2 regions of the Caulobacter sp. GW822-FHT07D08 genome follow, and region 2 is predicted to be linked to the other one. Evidence: riboswitches for the same ligand, from Rfam matches in the RefSeq annotation. Region 2 holds a riboswitch; the other holds the start of a gene.
What was found. Region 2 has a riboswitch for glycine ahead of AC1RJ9_RS13945 (TonB-dependent receptor). Riboswitches for the same ligand answer to the same signal wherever they lie in the genome.
Positions count from the first base shown of each region.

Region 1: linked by a shared signal. The riboswitch ahead of AC1RJ9_RS20805 (TonB-dependent receptor domain-containing protein) and the one ahead of AC1RJ9_RS13945 (TonB-dependent receptor) in region 2 are both predicted to bind glycine.

Region 1 is NZ_JBXAKU010000013.1:54,187-61,936, forward strand. It holds gene AC1RJ9_RS20805 (TonB-dependent receptor domain-containing protein) at 1-1,672, opposite strand, end outside; glycine riboswitch at 1,803-1,894, opposite strand; glycine riboswitch at 1,898-1,986, opposite strand; gene AC1RJ9_RS20810 (ABC transporter substrate-binding protein) at 2,252-3,286, opposite strand; gene AC1RJ9_RS20815 (response regulator transcription factor) at 3,375-4,043, shown strand; gene AC1RJ9_RS20820 (sensor histidine kinase) at 4,040-5,416, shown strand; gene AC1RJ9_RS20825 (cupin domain-containing protein) at 5,773-6,120, shown strand; gene AC1RJ9_RS20830 (AraC family transcriptional regulator) at 6,210-7,238, shown strand; gene AC1RJ9_RS20835 (GNAT family N-acetyltransferase) at 7,366-7,750, shown strand, end outside.
Region 2 is NZ_JBXAKU010000006.1:263,245-270,994, reverse strand. It holds gene AC1RJ9_RS13975 (hypothetical protein) at 129-926, shown strand; gene sugE (quaternary ammonium compound efflux SMR transporter SugE) at 1,059-1,382, shown strand; gene AC1RJ9_RS13965 (alpha/beta fold hydrolase) at 1,379-2,128, opposite strand; gene AC1RJ9_RS13960 (alpha/beta hydrolase) at 2,186-3,601, opposite strand; gene AC1RJ9_RS13955 (RNA pyrophosphohydrolase) at 3,625-4,113, opposite strand; gene AC1RJ9_RS13950 (divergent polysaccharide deacetylase family protein) at 4,136-5,317, opposite strand; glycine riboswitch at 5,609-5,723, shown strand; gene AC1RJ9_RS13945 (TonB-dependent receptor) at 6,007-7,750, shown strand, end outside.

The sequences.
Region 1 (7,750 bases), on a different contig from region 2:
TGACGCTGTAGTCGCCGGCCATGGCCGAGAAGCTGAAGCTTGTGAAGGCCTTGGCCGCGTCCAGGGCGCCGACCGTGCGGTCGACCGACTCCTTGCGGGCCTCGGCGCCGACGGCGACCGAGACCGGGCCGGCAGGCAGGCTGAAGGGCTCGCCGCGCAGGCTGAAGCCGCCGACATCCAGCTTGCTGGTCTCGCGCATGGACGGCGTGCCGGTCACATAGTCCAGCGCCGCCCTCGAAGGCGCGCCCTGGCCGAACAGGTTGATCGGCACGCAGTTGGTCGAGGCGTTGGTCAGGGCGACCCGGCAGATCGGCTGGCCGGTGGTCGGGCTGATCACCGAGTCGACGGCGTTGGCGTAGTTCTGGGTCAGGAAGAACCCAGGGGTGTCGATGTTGTTCTCGTTCTCACCGTGGCTGTAATAGGCGCTCCAGCGCCAGCCGTCGCCGAACGCGCCGTCGAACGCGATGGTCCCCTGGGTCGAGACGCGCTCGAAGTCGATCGTCGGATAGGCCTCGGTGTTGAAGCGGCCCATGGTGAACGAGGTCTGTCCCGCCGCCGCCAGGGCCGACTTCACCGCCGTCGGCAGATAGGCGTTGTCCGACTTGATCGTCAGGTTGCCGCGGTTGTGGTCGCCGAACCAGATGTAGTTGTTCCACATCCGCGAGCGGCGCAGCTCGGCCGTCATCTTGATCTTGTCGGTCAGATCGTAGGTGACGCTGGCCATGGCGGCGTAGCGCTTCTGCGGCGTAACGAGGGGCGAGAGGTCGTCGTTGGACGGACCTTCGCCGCCGACCGAATTGGTGCCGATCACCGTGCCGCCGTTGAAGGTGCGCAGGCTGCCGTCGGGATTAAAGGCCTGCCCCTTCAGCACGCCCGACATGATCAGGCCGCCGTAGGCCGCGTTCGAAAAGCCGACATTGGGGGCCAGGATGAAGCGGCCCGCGCCGTTCGAGACCGTGGCCCAGCGGCCGATGTTCGGCCGGCTGTTCTTCGGGATGACCCCGTCATTGTCGATGTATTCGCCGCCGATCACGAAATGACCGCGGCCGTCGGCGAAGCTCTTGCCCGCCGCCGCCTCGATGCGGACCTGCTTGGCGTCGTGGTACGAGGACTCGCCCGCCTCCACGCCCAGCTTCAGGCCGGTGAAGGTGCGGTCGATGCTGATGTTGACCACGCCGGCCACGGCGCCGGAGCCCCAGGCGGCCGAAGCGCCGCCGGTCACCACGTCGACGCCCTTGGTCAGGACGCTGGGGATCAGGTTCAGGTCGTTGTCGCCCGAGAAGCGGCGGCCATCCAGCAGCACCAGGGTGCGGCTGATGCCGAGGCCACGCAGGTCGACCGGGGCGTTGCCCGCGCCCGTGTTGGTGCCGGTGGTCTGAGCAGAGGTCGTGGCGCGGAACTGCGGCAGGTCGTTCAGGGCCGCGGCGATGTTCGGGCGGGCGCCGACGCTCAGGTCCTGGGCGGTGACCCGCACCGTCGGGGTGGGCGCCTCGAAGCCGGCGCGGTCGATGCGCGAGGCCGTGACGATGATCTCACCGACGCTGGTGTCGTCGGTCTTGGCGGTGTTCTGGGCGGCGTCCTGGGCAAAGGCGGCGCCGTGCAGGGCCAGGACGGCGGGAACCAGGCTGCAGCCCAGCAGCAGTCCCCGGCGAGTTTGGCGTGAAATGGTCAAAGTAAGATCCCCTATGTTTTAGCAGTCGACAGTCGCTCTCTCCCGCGCGCCCGCTTGTTCGGTCGCGTCGGTCGCGGCGCTCGGAAAGACGTGCGCCTTCCCGGACTCCGCCAGGCGGTTCCTCTGCCCCCGCTGTCCCTTGGCCTGAGAGATTCAGACGCGGTCGCGCCCTTGCTCCTTCGGCGAGGCCGCTCACTTGTGGAGCGGTCCTGCTTTCCAGCGTCCTCGTGCTCTGCGGTCCCTGTTGCCTGAGCGTTTCCGGGGCGGTTGCGCCTTCGGCGTCGGGCTGACCCGATCTCTTCCGCGAGAGCCAGGTCAATACGACCGGCTCGCCCCATCGCGTCAAAGCGTCGAAATTCGGTACAATGTTGCCCGGCCCGCGATGAGGACGAAAGGAATCCCCCTGAGTTCAACCGGTGGGCACGATGCGCGTTCGTCCGTCGCCGCGCGATCCGTGAAGGTGATAGGTCGGTGACAGCTTGGGCTTATCGGGGCCAGAGGCAAAAACCGCGAAGCTTTCGTGAACCTGGCCGAAAGTGATTATTTTTAAGGCGGATAATGATCTATATTTAAGCAATATCAATGATCGGCGGTCGCGGCTTTCCAGCGCGCCAGCAATTCGGCGCGCCGCCCCTGGTCGAAATTGGCCAGCAGGGCGGGACCGACACGGATCGGGCGGCCGGCCGCGCCCAGCGCCGGCGCGCCGGCGATGGGGCGGATCGGCGTCAGCCTGGCCTGGGCCAGTCGCCTCTGCCCTTCGTCCGACATCAGATAGTCCAGAAACACCCGGGCCGCCTTCGGATGCGGCGCCGAGCGGGTGATGAAGGCCACGCGCGAGAGCGACAGGTGATAGTCGCTGGGCACGACATAGCCGATGTCGGCGTTGCGATGGCGCGCCCACCAGTCGGCATAGAAACCATTCATGTCGTAGGCCAGGTCGTGCGCCCCTGACAGGCTGGTCAGCAGCGGCGCGCCGGGCACGAACAGGCCAGGCTCCGATTTCGCCAACGCATCGTACAGCGCCCAGGCGTCCGGATAGGCCTGCAGGTCGCTCGACAGGTACATGAACCCCACCCCGCTCTTTTCGGGGTCGTACATGGCGATCTTGCCGCGCCAGCGTTCGGGGTCGGCGCGCAAGGCCGCCAGCAGCGCCGCGTGGCTGCGCGGCACCTCCGACTCCTTCAGCGCCTTCTTGTTGTAGGCGAAGACGATCGGCTCGGCCGTCACGCCGAAGCCCTGGTCGCGCCAGACGGCCCAGGCCGGCAGGCCCTTGGCCTCCGGACTGCGATAGGTCTGGGCGTAGCCGTCGTTGATCAGCTTGACCTGGATGTCCATCGACGAACTCCAGGCCACGTCGGCGACCGGCGCGCCCGCGTCCGTCTCGGCGATAAGGCGCGCCTGCATCGGTTTGGCGGCCAACTCGACGAAGCGGACCTTGATCTTGGGAAAGCGCTTGCGGAAGCCCTCGCCGATCACCTGGTGGACATCGGTGTTGAGATAGACAACGAGCTCGCCCTCGCGCTCCGCGGCGCGAATATCCCAGCCGCTCGTCGCCTGCCCGATCGACTTCGGCGCGCAGCCGGCCAGCGCGGCCGCCAGGGCCAGCGCCGCCATGATCGCCACGGGCCCGCGTCTCTTGACCTGATGAGGCAATCGGCGTCGGATGATGACCTCCCCTGCGTGTTCGGTTCCTACATCCCCGATGAAGATACTGGTTGTCGAGGATGATCCGCCTCTGCGTCGCTCCCTGACCGCGACGCTGGAGAGCGAAGGGCACGAGCCCGTCTGCGCCGAGACCGGCGAGGCCGCCCTGGCCTTGGCCCTGGCGCATGGGGCCGACTTCGACGCCGTCGTCCTGGACATCGGCCTGCCCGACATCGACGGCTTCGAGATCCTGGGCCGGCTGCGCCGCGAGGGCGTGCTGACCCCGATCGTCATGTTGACCGCGCGCGACGCGGTGCGTGATCGCATCGCCGGCCTGGACATGGGCGCGGACGATTACGTGCTGAAGCCGTTCGACCCGTTCGAGCTCGTGGCCCGGGTGCGTGCGGTAGCGCGGCGCAAGGGCGGCTACGCCACCCGGACGGCCCATGTCGGCGCGCTGGTCTGCGACTGGGAAGCCGGCGCGGCCTGGATCGGCGAGCGGCGGCTGGACCTGCGTCCGCGGGAATGGGCCGTGCTGAAGGCGCTGGCCGCGCGTCCCGGCCGGGTCGTCGAGCGCGACCGCCTGGCCGCCGAGGTGTTTCCCGACGAACAGGCCCCCTCGCCCAACGCCCTGGACGTCCATGTCGGCCGACTGCGACGCAAGCTGGCGCCGGACGGCCCGCGCCTGAGTACGCTGCGGGGCGTGGGCTACCGGATCGATCCATGAAGGCCAGGCCTTGGAAGGGCGGCCGTCCCAGCCTGGTCGGCCGCCTGCTGCTGGCGCAGGTCGTCCCCCTGGCCCTGCTGGGCGCGGCGCTCGCCCTGGCCGGCGCCCTGGCCGCCCGCGCGGTCGTGGAGAAGTCTTCCGACCGGCTGCTGGCCGGATCCGTGACCTCGATCGTCGCCCAGATCGGCGTTCGGGAGGGCCAGGCCCAGGTGGCCCTGCCGCCCTGGTCCCTGGCCCTGCTGGACAGTCCCGAGCGCGACGCGGTCTTCTATGCGGTGCGCCAGGGTTCGCGCCTGGTCACCGGCTACGATGACCTCCCTCGCCTACCCGCGCCCTCGCCGAATGAGACCAGTTTCACCTACGCGAAGATGCGCGGCTACGAGGTGCGGATCGCCCAGTCGACGGTGATGGTGCCAGGGGTGCGCGACCCCGTCGTGGTGGCGGTGGCCCAAAGCCTCGACTCCCGTCGCGCCAGCGTGCGCGAGCTGCTTTCGACGCTGATCGGCCTGCCCGTCCTGCTGGTCGCCGTCGCCGCGGTCCTGGTCGTGCCGGCCGTCGGCTGGGGCCTGGCGCCGCTGCGCCGCCTGACGGAAGATCTGAAGGGCCGCGCCCAGGCCTCGCGCCCGGACCTCGCGCCGATCGACGCCGCCGACACGCCCGCCGAACTGTCGCCGGCCGTCGAAGCCTTCAACCATCTCATGAGCAGCCTGGAGCGTTTCACCCGCGCGCTGGAGCGCTTCTCGGCCGACGCCTCGCATCAGTTGCGAACACCCCTGTCGGTCATTGTCGCCAACCTCGCCCTGCTGGAGCGCTCGGCCGCCACGCCGCGAGACAAGGCCTTGCTTGGCGACTCGCGAGACGCGGCGGCCAACCTGCGCCAGGTGCTGACGCAGTTCCTCGCCCTGGCCCGCTCGGAGGCGACCGCGGCCGATGGCGAGGCCGATCCCGCCGCCCTGCTCAAGACGATCCAGGTCGAAGCCGCCCGCGCGTTTCCCGAGGTCGAACTGCTGACGCGCCTGCCCGCCGACCTCGGACTCGCGCGCGGCAACGCGGTGCTGATCGGCGAGGTTCTGCGCAATCTGGTCTTCAACGCCTGCGCCTATGGCGGGGGCAAGGTGCGTATCGTCGCCAGGATGGACGGAGACGGACCCAGGGTCGTGATCTGGGACCGCGGCCCCGGACTGGACGAAGACGCGCTGCGCAACGTGTTCGCGCCCTTCAACCGGGGGGCCGTAGGCCAAGGGTCGACCGGCGCGGGCCTGGGCCTGGCCATCGTGCGCTCGATCACCCGACGCCTGGACATCGATCTCGAACTGCGCGCCCGCCATCCCAGGCCAGGCCTGGTCGCCGACCTGCGCTTCCCCGCGGGATAGCATCAAGGAGGCGCGCTAGCGTCGGGAGCGGGCGCTGGCGACAGCGCCGATCAGGCGGATGGCAGGAGCAGGAGTGGCTTCATCCTGGCTCGCCATGCTCACCGGCGCGATGAGTCTCCCCATGCCCAGCGTATCCGGCTGATGAGGGCCACTCTGGCGGCCATTCCAGATCCCGCGCCTTTGGGACACGGACAGCGCCAGGGCCTTTGGCCTCGGACCTGAAATCCGAGGCGCCGAGGTCAGGCGCGGCGAGACCAGGTGGCGCCGATCGCTCCCCGGAACGGCCAGCCTGACGTTTCCCCCTGGTCATTACAGTAGTTTTTGCTATCCTTTGAGCCATCAAAAGGAGGATCCCCTTGAGCATTCATCGCATGACACCCGAAATCGGGGATCCGATCACGCCGATCTCGCCCGGATGGACGGTCCTGGAAGGCGAACCGACGATGTGGACCTGGTTTGAGCACCAATCCGAGGACGGCTCGCTGGTTGAGGGCACGTTCCGCTGCACCCCCGGGACCCTGCGCGCCGAATACTCCTACTATGAGTATGTCGTGATGCTCGAAGGCCGGATCGAGATCACTCCGGACGGCGGTGAGACCGTCGTGGTCAAGGCCGGGGACGCCTTCGCGGTCGAAGCTCACCACAGAGGCGTGTGGAAGGTGACCGAGGCCGTCCACAAGCGCTTCCTGCTCAAGATCAAATAGGGCGTGCGCCTGCCCTAGCACGCTTGGCCGCCGCGCGCGGCGGCGCCGCCGGTCTGGACAAAGCGCTGCTTTTCGCGTTGAGGCGAGACATGAGCCAACAGAATCCAGAAGAGAAAGTTCAAGGCTCGTTTTTCGACTCGCGCGGCATGTCGATCCGGGAGGCCACGGTGGGCTGGGCCCAGGCCCTCAGCGTGATGTTCGACGTCCGGATCGGCGGCGACTTAGACCACTTCCAAGGCCAGGCCGGCGGCTACGCGCTAGACCAGCTGCTGCTCGGACGCAGTCGGTCGACCGCCCAGGCCTTCGACCGGTCTCGCTATCGAACCGCCCGCGACGGGCTTTCGAACTATCTGCTGCAATTCTACGTCGAGGGCGCCTGTGGACAGCGCGACAGCGCCTCGGACGCCTGGACCAGGCCCGGGGACTTGCTGATCATCGACCTTGCCCAGCCGCTGGCCACCGCGGCCAGCGACTTCGAGAACCTCAACCTCTTCATTCCCAGGCGTTTGCTGGCGCCCTTGCTCACAGCCCCGGACACCCTCCATCTGACCGTGCTGCGTCGAGAGGAGCCCCTCGTCGCCCTGCTGCTCGGGCACCTGCGGATGCTGATCGAACTGGCCCCGTCCCTGACGCGCAGCCAGGCCGCCAGCCTGGTGCGTCCCACCGTGGAGCTGGCTGCGGCCACGATCAACGGCCAGATCGATGACGCCTCGGCGACGAGCGCCAACCAGTGTCTGCTGGAACAGATTTGCCACTGCCTCCAAACCCAGCTGACAGACCGCTCGCTTACGGCCGAAGCCGTCGCCAGCCGGTTCGGCATATCCGAGCGCAAGCTCTACTACCTGTTCAAGGAGTTGGGCGGATTTTCCGGCTATGTCCGGCAGCGTCGGCTGCATGCCGTGCGCGCGCGGCTGGCCGAGCCGGAGGCCCGGTGCGAGACGATCGCCAGCATATCAGAGGCCCACGGCTTCACCCACCGGTCCAGCTTCGTATCGGCGTTCCGCGGCCTCTACGGCATGACCCCACGCGAGTTCCGCAGCCTGGCGGCCGCTCGCGCGCCCATGCTCGACGCCAGCTCGCCCGCCGACTGGCGGCGCTGGATCGCCGAGCTGCGCTAGAACGCACAAATCGCCAGGTGAAATTGCGCCCCGCCGCACATTGAGCTCCAGGCGCCCGACGTTCACTTTCCTTTCCCCCATAGCTCCTTTCCTTCCGCGCCTGAGCAAGCGTTCAGGGCAAAGATCGATGAGCATTTCCGGGTCCCAAACCTACACCCGCCGTGACGGCGTTTGCCTGTGCGACTGGAACGACGACGCCCGGAACGACTACGCCCGGCTGGTGTCGGACCCGCGCGTGATGGCCTTCATTTCGGATGGCAAGCCTCGATCGTTCGAGCAGGCCGCCAGCGAGGTCGACACCTTCAATCTGGAACTTCAGGCGCGCGGCTGGTCACGCTGGGCGGTCAGGCGCGAGGCGACCGGCGCGTTCCTGGGCTATTCGGGCTTCGCGCAAAAGGAATACGGCATCAATTTCGGCCAGCGCTTTTTTCCCAAGCTGTGGCGCTCAAGGGCGCCGATAGCGGCGGCGCATCTGGCCCTGGAGTACGGCTTCCTGAAGCTGGGCTTCGATC
Region 2 (7,750 bases):
TGATCGGGGGCGTTTTCGCGTGCGGAGCGACCATCCGTCGCGTCATGAGTGAGAAAATTACACTTGTGGCCTAATCTTGGTCTTAATCCGCAGCCATAAGGGTTGCGAGGGACCGCCCGTCGGTTTTAATGCCGACCTCTCGTCTTGTTGGGGATATCCAGCCTATGCGCCTTGCGCTCGCCAGCCTGATCGCACCCGCCCTTCTAGGAATGGGCGCGGTCTCGACCGCCGCCGTCGCCCAGGAGCAAACCACCGCTCCCGCCGCCATGCCCGCTCCGGCTCCGGCCGCCGCGCCTGCTCCGGCCGATCAGGCCGCTCCGGCCGCCGCTCCGGCTGATCAAGCCGCGCCGCCCGCCGCCGCCCCGGCTGATGGACAAGCCGCTCCGCCGGTGCCCGCGCCGGCGGCCGGCGCCGCTCCGGCCGAAACCTATACCGCTCCGGTTCGTGGTCCGCGCACCACCGACCCGCTGTCGGTCCGCCTGATGGACGTGCTGGACAGGGTCTGCAAGCCGTCGGTCGCCGGCGGCGACTTCGCCCAGCTGGTCAAGGACTACGGCTTCAAGAAGAAGAAGGAACAGTGGGTCTTCGCGCTCGAGAAGCCCTACAACATCACCCTGGATAACCCGGGCTCGAACAAGAACGTCTGCACGATCACCATCGACTACGCGCAGACCCCCGAGCAGGCCCAGGAACTGGCCAACGCCCTGCACGACTACGCCACCTGGGAAAACAGCCCGCAGCTGCGCCTGATCCGCAACGACCAGACGGTCGGCAGCGACTTCCGCCGCTTCACCGTGTCGTGGGACGACGCCTGGGCCGGCGGCCACGCCGGTCTGGTGTTCATGCGCCTGAAGAAGACCGACGAAACCTCGGTCGGCAAGAACTTCGAACGCGCCCAGATCCTGTACAGCACCACCAGCCGCTAAGGCCCGTTGGTTGCCCTTCGGGGCGGCGCGATCTATCTAGGCGAGGCGCGGGGGACGACCCCCGCGCCTTTTGCTTTTCGCGAAAGCCGATTGTCCGGGGACGACCCCACCTTTTCAGGAAAGGGGCTCGTCGTGGCCTGGATCATTCTCCTCATCGCCGGCGTCTTCGAAGTGGGCTGGGCCGTGGGCCTGAAGTTCACGGAGGGCTTTACCAAGCCGATCCCGATCGCGCTGACGGCGATCAGCCTGGTGCTGTCCATGGGGCTGCTGGGCTGGGCGGTGAAGACCCTGCCTCTGGGCACGGCCTACGCCGTCTGGACCGGCGTCGGCGCCGTCGGCACGGCCATCGTCGGCATCGTGCTGTTCAAGGAGCCGGCGACGGCCGCCCGGCTCGTCTGCCTGGGCCTGATCGTGGCCGGGATCCTGGGGCTGAAGGTGTTCTCGCCGACGGCTTAAGCGGCTGCCCGGCCTTCGTCAGCGATAAACGCCAGGCACCGTTCCGCCACCGCCTCCCAGCCGGGCTCGCCCGGAAGCCAGTGGCTCATCTCGGGGAACACCTCGACGCCGCCGCCCAGGCGCGCGGCTGTCTGGCGGACCGTGGCGGGCGGATGGATGACGTCCTGGCCGCCGGCGATCGCCAGCACGGAACAGCCCGGCGCCGAGACCGAGGTGGTCATGAACGGGTCCAGCCACCAATTGAGCGTTTCCCAGAGGGCCCGGCCGCTCTCGGCCGTCATGCGGGCGAAGATCGCCTTTCGCTCGGGGCGCTGCAGGCGGTCGACGCTGTAGCGCCGCACCACGCCATAGTCCGGCGCGATGGCCTGCAGCCAGTAGGGGCCGAGGGTGTAGAGGCTGACGGCCGAGACCGCCTCCTCCAGGCTCGCGCCCGAGACGCCCCAGGGCGCGGAGGGGGCCAGCAGGATCAGCTTGGAGGCCTTGGCGCGGCTGGCGGCCATCTGGGCGACCAGGCCGCCCATCGAGTGGCCGATCAGGATCGGCGGCGTCTCGCAGGTCTCGATCTGGCGCGCGATCTGGCGCGCGTAGTCGCTCATCGAGACACCGGCGGCGCTGCTCTGGCCGTCATGACCGATCAGGTCGGGCGTCAGCACGCGATGACCCGCCGCCTCGAACGGCGCGCGGAAGGCGTCGAAGGTCCAGCCGCCGCAGAAGGCGCCGTGGACCATGATCACGGGTGCGCGCATGAACGCCCTAAAGAAACCCCGCCGACGAAGCAGCCGGCGGGGAGCAGCCTACACGCTCTACTTCGCCTTGGGCGAGGTTTTGGCGGCCGTCTTTGTCGCAGGGGCCTTGGCGGCGGCCTTGGGCGCGGCGGCTGCTTTCGGAGCCGCGGCCTTCGGGGCGGCGGCGGCCTTGGGAGCGGCAGCCTTGGGCGCGGCCTTGGCGGCGACCGGTTTCGCGGCCGCGGCCTTCGGAGCGGCCTTCGGCGCGGCGGCCTTGGCGGGAGCCGGAGCGGCCTCGGCCTTCGGCTTGGCGGGGGCCTTGGGCTTGGCGGCCGGAGCGGCCTTCGGGGCCTGTGCAGCCTTGGCGGCGGGCTTCGGCGCGGCGGCGGCCTTGGCCGGAGCCTTGGCGGTTGGAGCCTTCGCGGCCGGCTTCGGCGCGGCCTCGGCCTTGGCGGGCGCGGCCTTCGCCGGCGGCTTGGGCTTCGCCTCGGCCTTCGGCTTGGCGGCGGCCTTGGGAGCCGCCGCCTTCTTCGGCGCGGGCTTCTCGGCCGCCGGAGCGGGAACCGCCGCCACCGGGGTCGGCGCGGGCGCCGGAGCCGGAGCCGGTGTCGGTTCCGCCGCCTTCACGGGCGCGGGCGTCGGCGCGGGTTCGGGCGGCTTGGCCGGAGCCGGAGCCGGGGCGGGCGCGGGGGCCGGAGCCGCCGTCGTGGCCGGGGTTTGCTTCTTGCCCGTCAGCCAGGCGATCACGTCGTCGAGGATCTTCATCGTGTTGGGCTCGTCTATGAGATAATGGGCGTTGTTGGGATAGATCTTGAGGTCGGCCTGCGGGTACTTGCGGCCGAGGCGCTGGACGTCGTCCAGCGGCGTGGTGCGGTCCAGGGCGCCGGCATTGATCAGGATCGGCACGGTCACCTTGGCTTCGTCGACATAGGCCGTCTTGTGGACGTCCTTGTGCGGCCACGCCAGGTCGGCTAGCGCCTGGCCGCTGTCATAGACCATTGTGGCGTAGAGCGCGTCGTGACGTTCGGCCGGCACGGCGTTCATGACGCCGAACTTGAAGCCGGTCTTCCACATCTTGCCCGCCCGAGTCTCGGGTTTGGATCGGAGGGCCATGTTCAGGAAGGTGAAGACCGGAGAGAGCTTCGGCTTGCCGCGCGCATCGGCCGGCGAGGCCGGGGCGAACAGCACCAGCGCAGACGCATGGCCGGCCTCGGCGACCTTCTGGGCGATCAGCCCGCCCATCGAATGGCCGAAGACCAGCGGCTTCTTGCCGGTCTCCTTGGCCAGGGTCTGGGCCAGGGCGCTCATCTCGGCGACATAGTCGGCCAGGGAGAGGCCGACCAGACCCGCGCGCGGACCTTCGACCGTGCGCACCGCAGATCGGATGGTCGGCGCCTCCACGCGATAGCCTTCGGCCTTCAGCCGCGCGGCGACGGGACCCCAGACGTCCCCCGCGCAGCCATAGCCGTGAATCAGCAGGACCGTATTCGCCATTCGATACTCCCCAGCGCGGGAGATCAGCCGCCGCGCGCGAACTCCTGGAACGCGGCGACCACAGCTTCGTAGACCCCGCGCTTGAAGGGTACGATCAGTTCGGGTGCTTCGTCGAGCCTGCCCCATTTCCAGGCGTCGAACTCGACGTGCGCGTCCGCTTCCAGATCGATCTCGGCCTCGTCGCCGATGAAGCGATAGGCGAACCAGACCTGCTTCTGCCCCAGCCAGCCGCGCGAGCGTTTCTCGTTGGCCAGCACCTCGGGCGGAAAGTCGTACGTGATCCAGCCTTCGGTGCGGCCCAGAAGTTCGACGGAGCTGACGCCGGTCTCCTCGGCCAGCTCGCGGCGCGCGGCGGCCTCCAGGTCCTCGCCTTCGTCGACCCCGCCTTGCGGGAACTGCCAATTGTAGGGCGGGGGCTGTTTGTGGCGACGACCCAGCCAGACGCGGCCGTCCGGATGGAACAGGACGACGCCGACGTTCGGTCGGTGCTTGGGATGGTCGAGCTCGGTCATGCCGAGCCTTTTTCCACGAGTTCTAGCGGTGCGCCAGGGCTGACGCCGGGGCCAGCTGCATGCCGCGCGCCTGCAGGCCGGCGGCCCAGATACGCACCTGGTTGATCGTCACCGGATAGGCGAAGCCCGAGCCCAGCGCCTGTCCGCGACCGGCCGCGCCCGTCTCCAGCGCCTTGAGCTGGGTGTCGATGGCTCCGGCCGAGAGCTCGTCGTCGATCACCCGGTCGGCCGAGGCGCGCGGGATCGGGCCCGCGCGGCGGGCGGCCAGGCCGTCGTCGACGAAGGCCAGGCCCCGCGACTTGAGCACGCCGTTGAAGGTGGCCATCGCCTGGTCGTTATCGACGAAGCGGGCGCCCAGATAGTTCGACAGGCCGAAATAGCCGGTGGCGCGCGACATCAGCCATTCCAGCTTGCGCACGGTGTCTTCGGGCCGGTTGGCGGCGATCAGGGTATAGGGACCCGGATCGTTGGCCGGATAGTCGGCCGGCTCCATCGGGGTCTCGAGCAGCACCTCGTGGCCATGGGCGCGGGCCAGGTCGATCCAGCCCTGCAGGCCCTCGGCATAGGGCGCGAAGGACAGGGTGATCTCGCCCGGCAGGGTCTCGATCGCCGCGCGGGTGGTCTGGGCGTTGAGGCCGAGCCCTCCGATGACCATCGACACCTTGGGGCGGCCGTTGGGCGTGAAGGGGCGAGCATAGGCCTCGGCCGCGGTGCGGCCGTCGGCGCCGATGATCGGCAGAGGACCGCCGCCGGGGCCCGGCGCGGTCAGGCCGGCGATCGGCGCCTGGGCCAGGCCCGGGCCCTGCTGGATCGGCGGCAGGTTCTGCAGGCCCTCGGCGGCCGGCGCCTTGTCTTCTTCGGGCTTCGCCGGGGCGAAGGGATTGGCCGACAGGCCCAACTGGCCGGGCGCCAGCTCGGCCCCGTGCGGATCCTCGCCGCCCAAGCCCTCGCGCCAGCCCTCAGGCGCGTTCTTGGTGGCGCCGATCTTGGTCAGCTCCAGGCGAATCACCGGCGAGCCGGCGTGCGGGTCGCTGGTGATCAGGACCAGCGTCGCCAGCGAAGCCAGGAACAGGCAGGCCGCGCCGCTGGCGCCGATGAAGGGATTGCTGACCGCGGCCATCAGCTTGGCGCGCAGGTCGCCGGACCCGCCCGGAGCGGGCGCGGCGGCGGCATAGGCGGGCTTACGCGAAAAGGAGACGGCCATGACCTCTTAAGGCTAGCGGGCAAGCTTCGAACATATGGTTAACGAGATATGGCCGGATGGCGTTCTGACGACCTTTTGGCCGCGGCGCGGCGACGCGGGCGCCGCTGAAATTGGCGTTTTCTGCAATCGCCGCAGGCGCTGACCAATGAGAGTGGTCGCGGACGGTCTGATCGGTTGACGGGCGCGGCCCCGGCTCTTTCCCTGGAGTCCTCTCGCGGGAGAGATCGGGCCCCGGCCCGGCGCTGAAGGCGAAACCGCCCCGGAAACGCTCAAGCAGAAGGACCGCGCGAGATGTTGAACGCTGGAAAGCAGGGCGCGTAACGCCCTCGCCGAAGGAGCAAGGCGACCGCCCGTCCATCGGAGACGGGGCGCTGAATCTCTCAGGCCCAAGGACAGCGGGGGTGCGAAGGCGAGCCGTCCCGGCCCGCTCAGACCCACGCGTGCGCCAATGCAGATCTAGGCATTTCCATATCGATATAGCCAAATGTAATGAACGCGATCGTCGTGTACGACTTTCGTGAGATATCTGTTAGGTATATAAAATGAACATATTCGAAGTGTTCATAAATCGAACATGGATGCGTAACGTTTCCACTTTGTGATTATGTGAATACGATCCGAGAAATTCTTAGTTTACCTGCGATGAGCTGTTGATGACGCTGCCCTGGTAAAAATGATCGGGGATAGTCATGACCACTCGCATACCTGCACACGCCGCCGTTCGTCTTAGGGCGCTGCTGCTCGCCGCCTCGGTTCTGGGAAGCGCCACGCCGGTCCTGGCCCAGGAAGCCGACAAGGCGGCCGAACTGGAAACCGTCGTGGTGACCGGCAAGCGCCTGTCGGAAGCCAGCGTCGCCATCGGCACCGACCACGCCACGGCCACCGTTTCGATCACCCGCGAGGCTCTGTTGTCCGCGCCGGCGGGGATCACCGGCCTGAAGATGCTGGAGAGCCTGCCGGGCTTCAACGTCCAGGCCAACGACGCCCTGGGCATGTATGAGTTCGGCAACTCGGTCTCGGTGCGGGCCTTCAACTTCCAGCAGATCGGCTTCCTGCTGGACGGCATCCCGATGGGCCGCAGCGACCAGTTCGGCGGCAGCCCGATCTATCGCTATGTCGACAACGAGAACCTGCTGCGGGTGACCGCTTCGGCCGGGGCCGGCGACGTCGCCCTGCCCAGCTATGCCTCGCTGGGCCCCATCGTCGACTACTTCACCCAGGCGCCGTCGCAAGAGGCGGGCGGCGCGATCAGCCAGACCTTCGGCAGCGACAACCTTCGCCGCACCTTCCTGCGCCTGGAGTCCGGCAAGGTGGGTCCGCTGTCGGGCTATGTCAGCGGTTCTTGGATCAAGGGCGACCTGTGGCGCGGCCCGGGCACGATCGATCGCAAGCACTATGAGGGCAAGTTGAAGTACGACCTGCCCAACGGCGGCGACATCAGCTTCCAGACCGTCCACAACGACTATTTCGACTATGACAGCCCGTCGATCACCAAGGCCCAATATGCCGGGACGGCGGGCGACATTTTCGGCCGCAAGGGGCGCTACTTCTCGTACCTGGGCTCGGTGCCGACCTCTGTTCCGTTTGGCACGCCGCTGTCGACCCCGACGGGCAGCCTGCCCGAGACCGAGGCGGGGGTTCCGTACTCCAACGCCAACTACGCCCAGTACTACAAGTTCGCGGTCAACAAGCGGAAGGATCACCTCTACGGCCTGACGCTGAACACGCCGATCACCGACAATGTCGACCTGACCACCACGGCCTATTACGAGGACAAGGGCGGCTACGGCGTCTCCCCCGAGGCCTATTCGACCTCTAAGTCCAGCTATGACGCCGAGGTCGGCAAGGTGGCCGGCATCGTCGCCCCGCGCGGCATCCAGTACGGCCTCTCCGGCATCGACGGCATCCGCAAGGGCGTCACCGCCAAGGTCGCCTGGCGCCTCGGCTTCAACAAGATCGAGGCCGGCCTCTGGCTGGAGAACGACGACTATCACCGCACCCAGAACCGCTACAACGTCGAGAACGGCAATCCCGACGGCAAGCCGCTGTTCAACGAGCGGGTCCACGCCCAGCGCGACTACAAGTCGCTGCGCGAGACCAAGCAGTTCTTCGTCAAGGACACCGTCACCCTGCTGGACGCCAAGCTGAAGCTGGAGCTGGGCTTCAAGGCCACCGACATCGACTACAAGATCGCCGGCTATCGCAATCCGGCCGACTACATCGCCGGCCGCCACCCGATCCTGAAGGACAACTGGAAGGACAGCTTCCTGCCCCAGGTCGGCGCGGTCTACAGCGTGACCGGCCGCGACCAGGTGTTCGCCTCGTACTCGGAGAACATGGCCCTGCCGCGCGGCGCCGACGACATCTTCTCGGCCGCCAGCCCGACCGTCGCTGGCCCCGATCCCGAGACCTCGACCAACTGGGAGCTGGGCT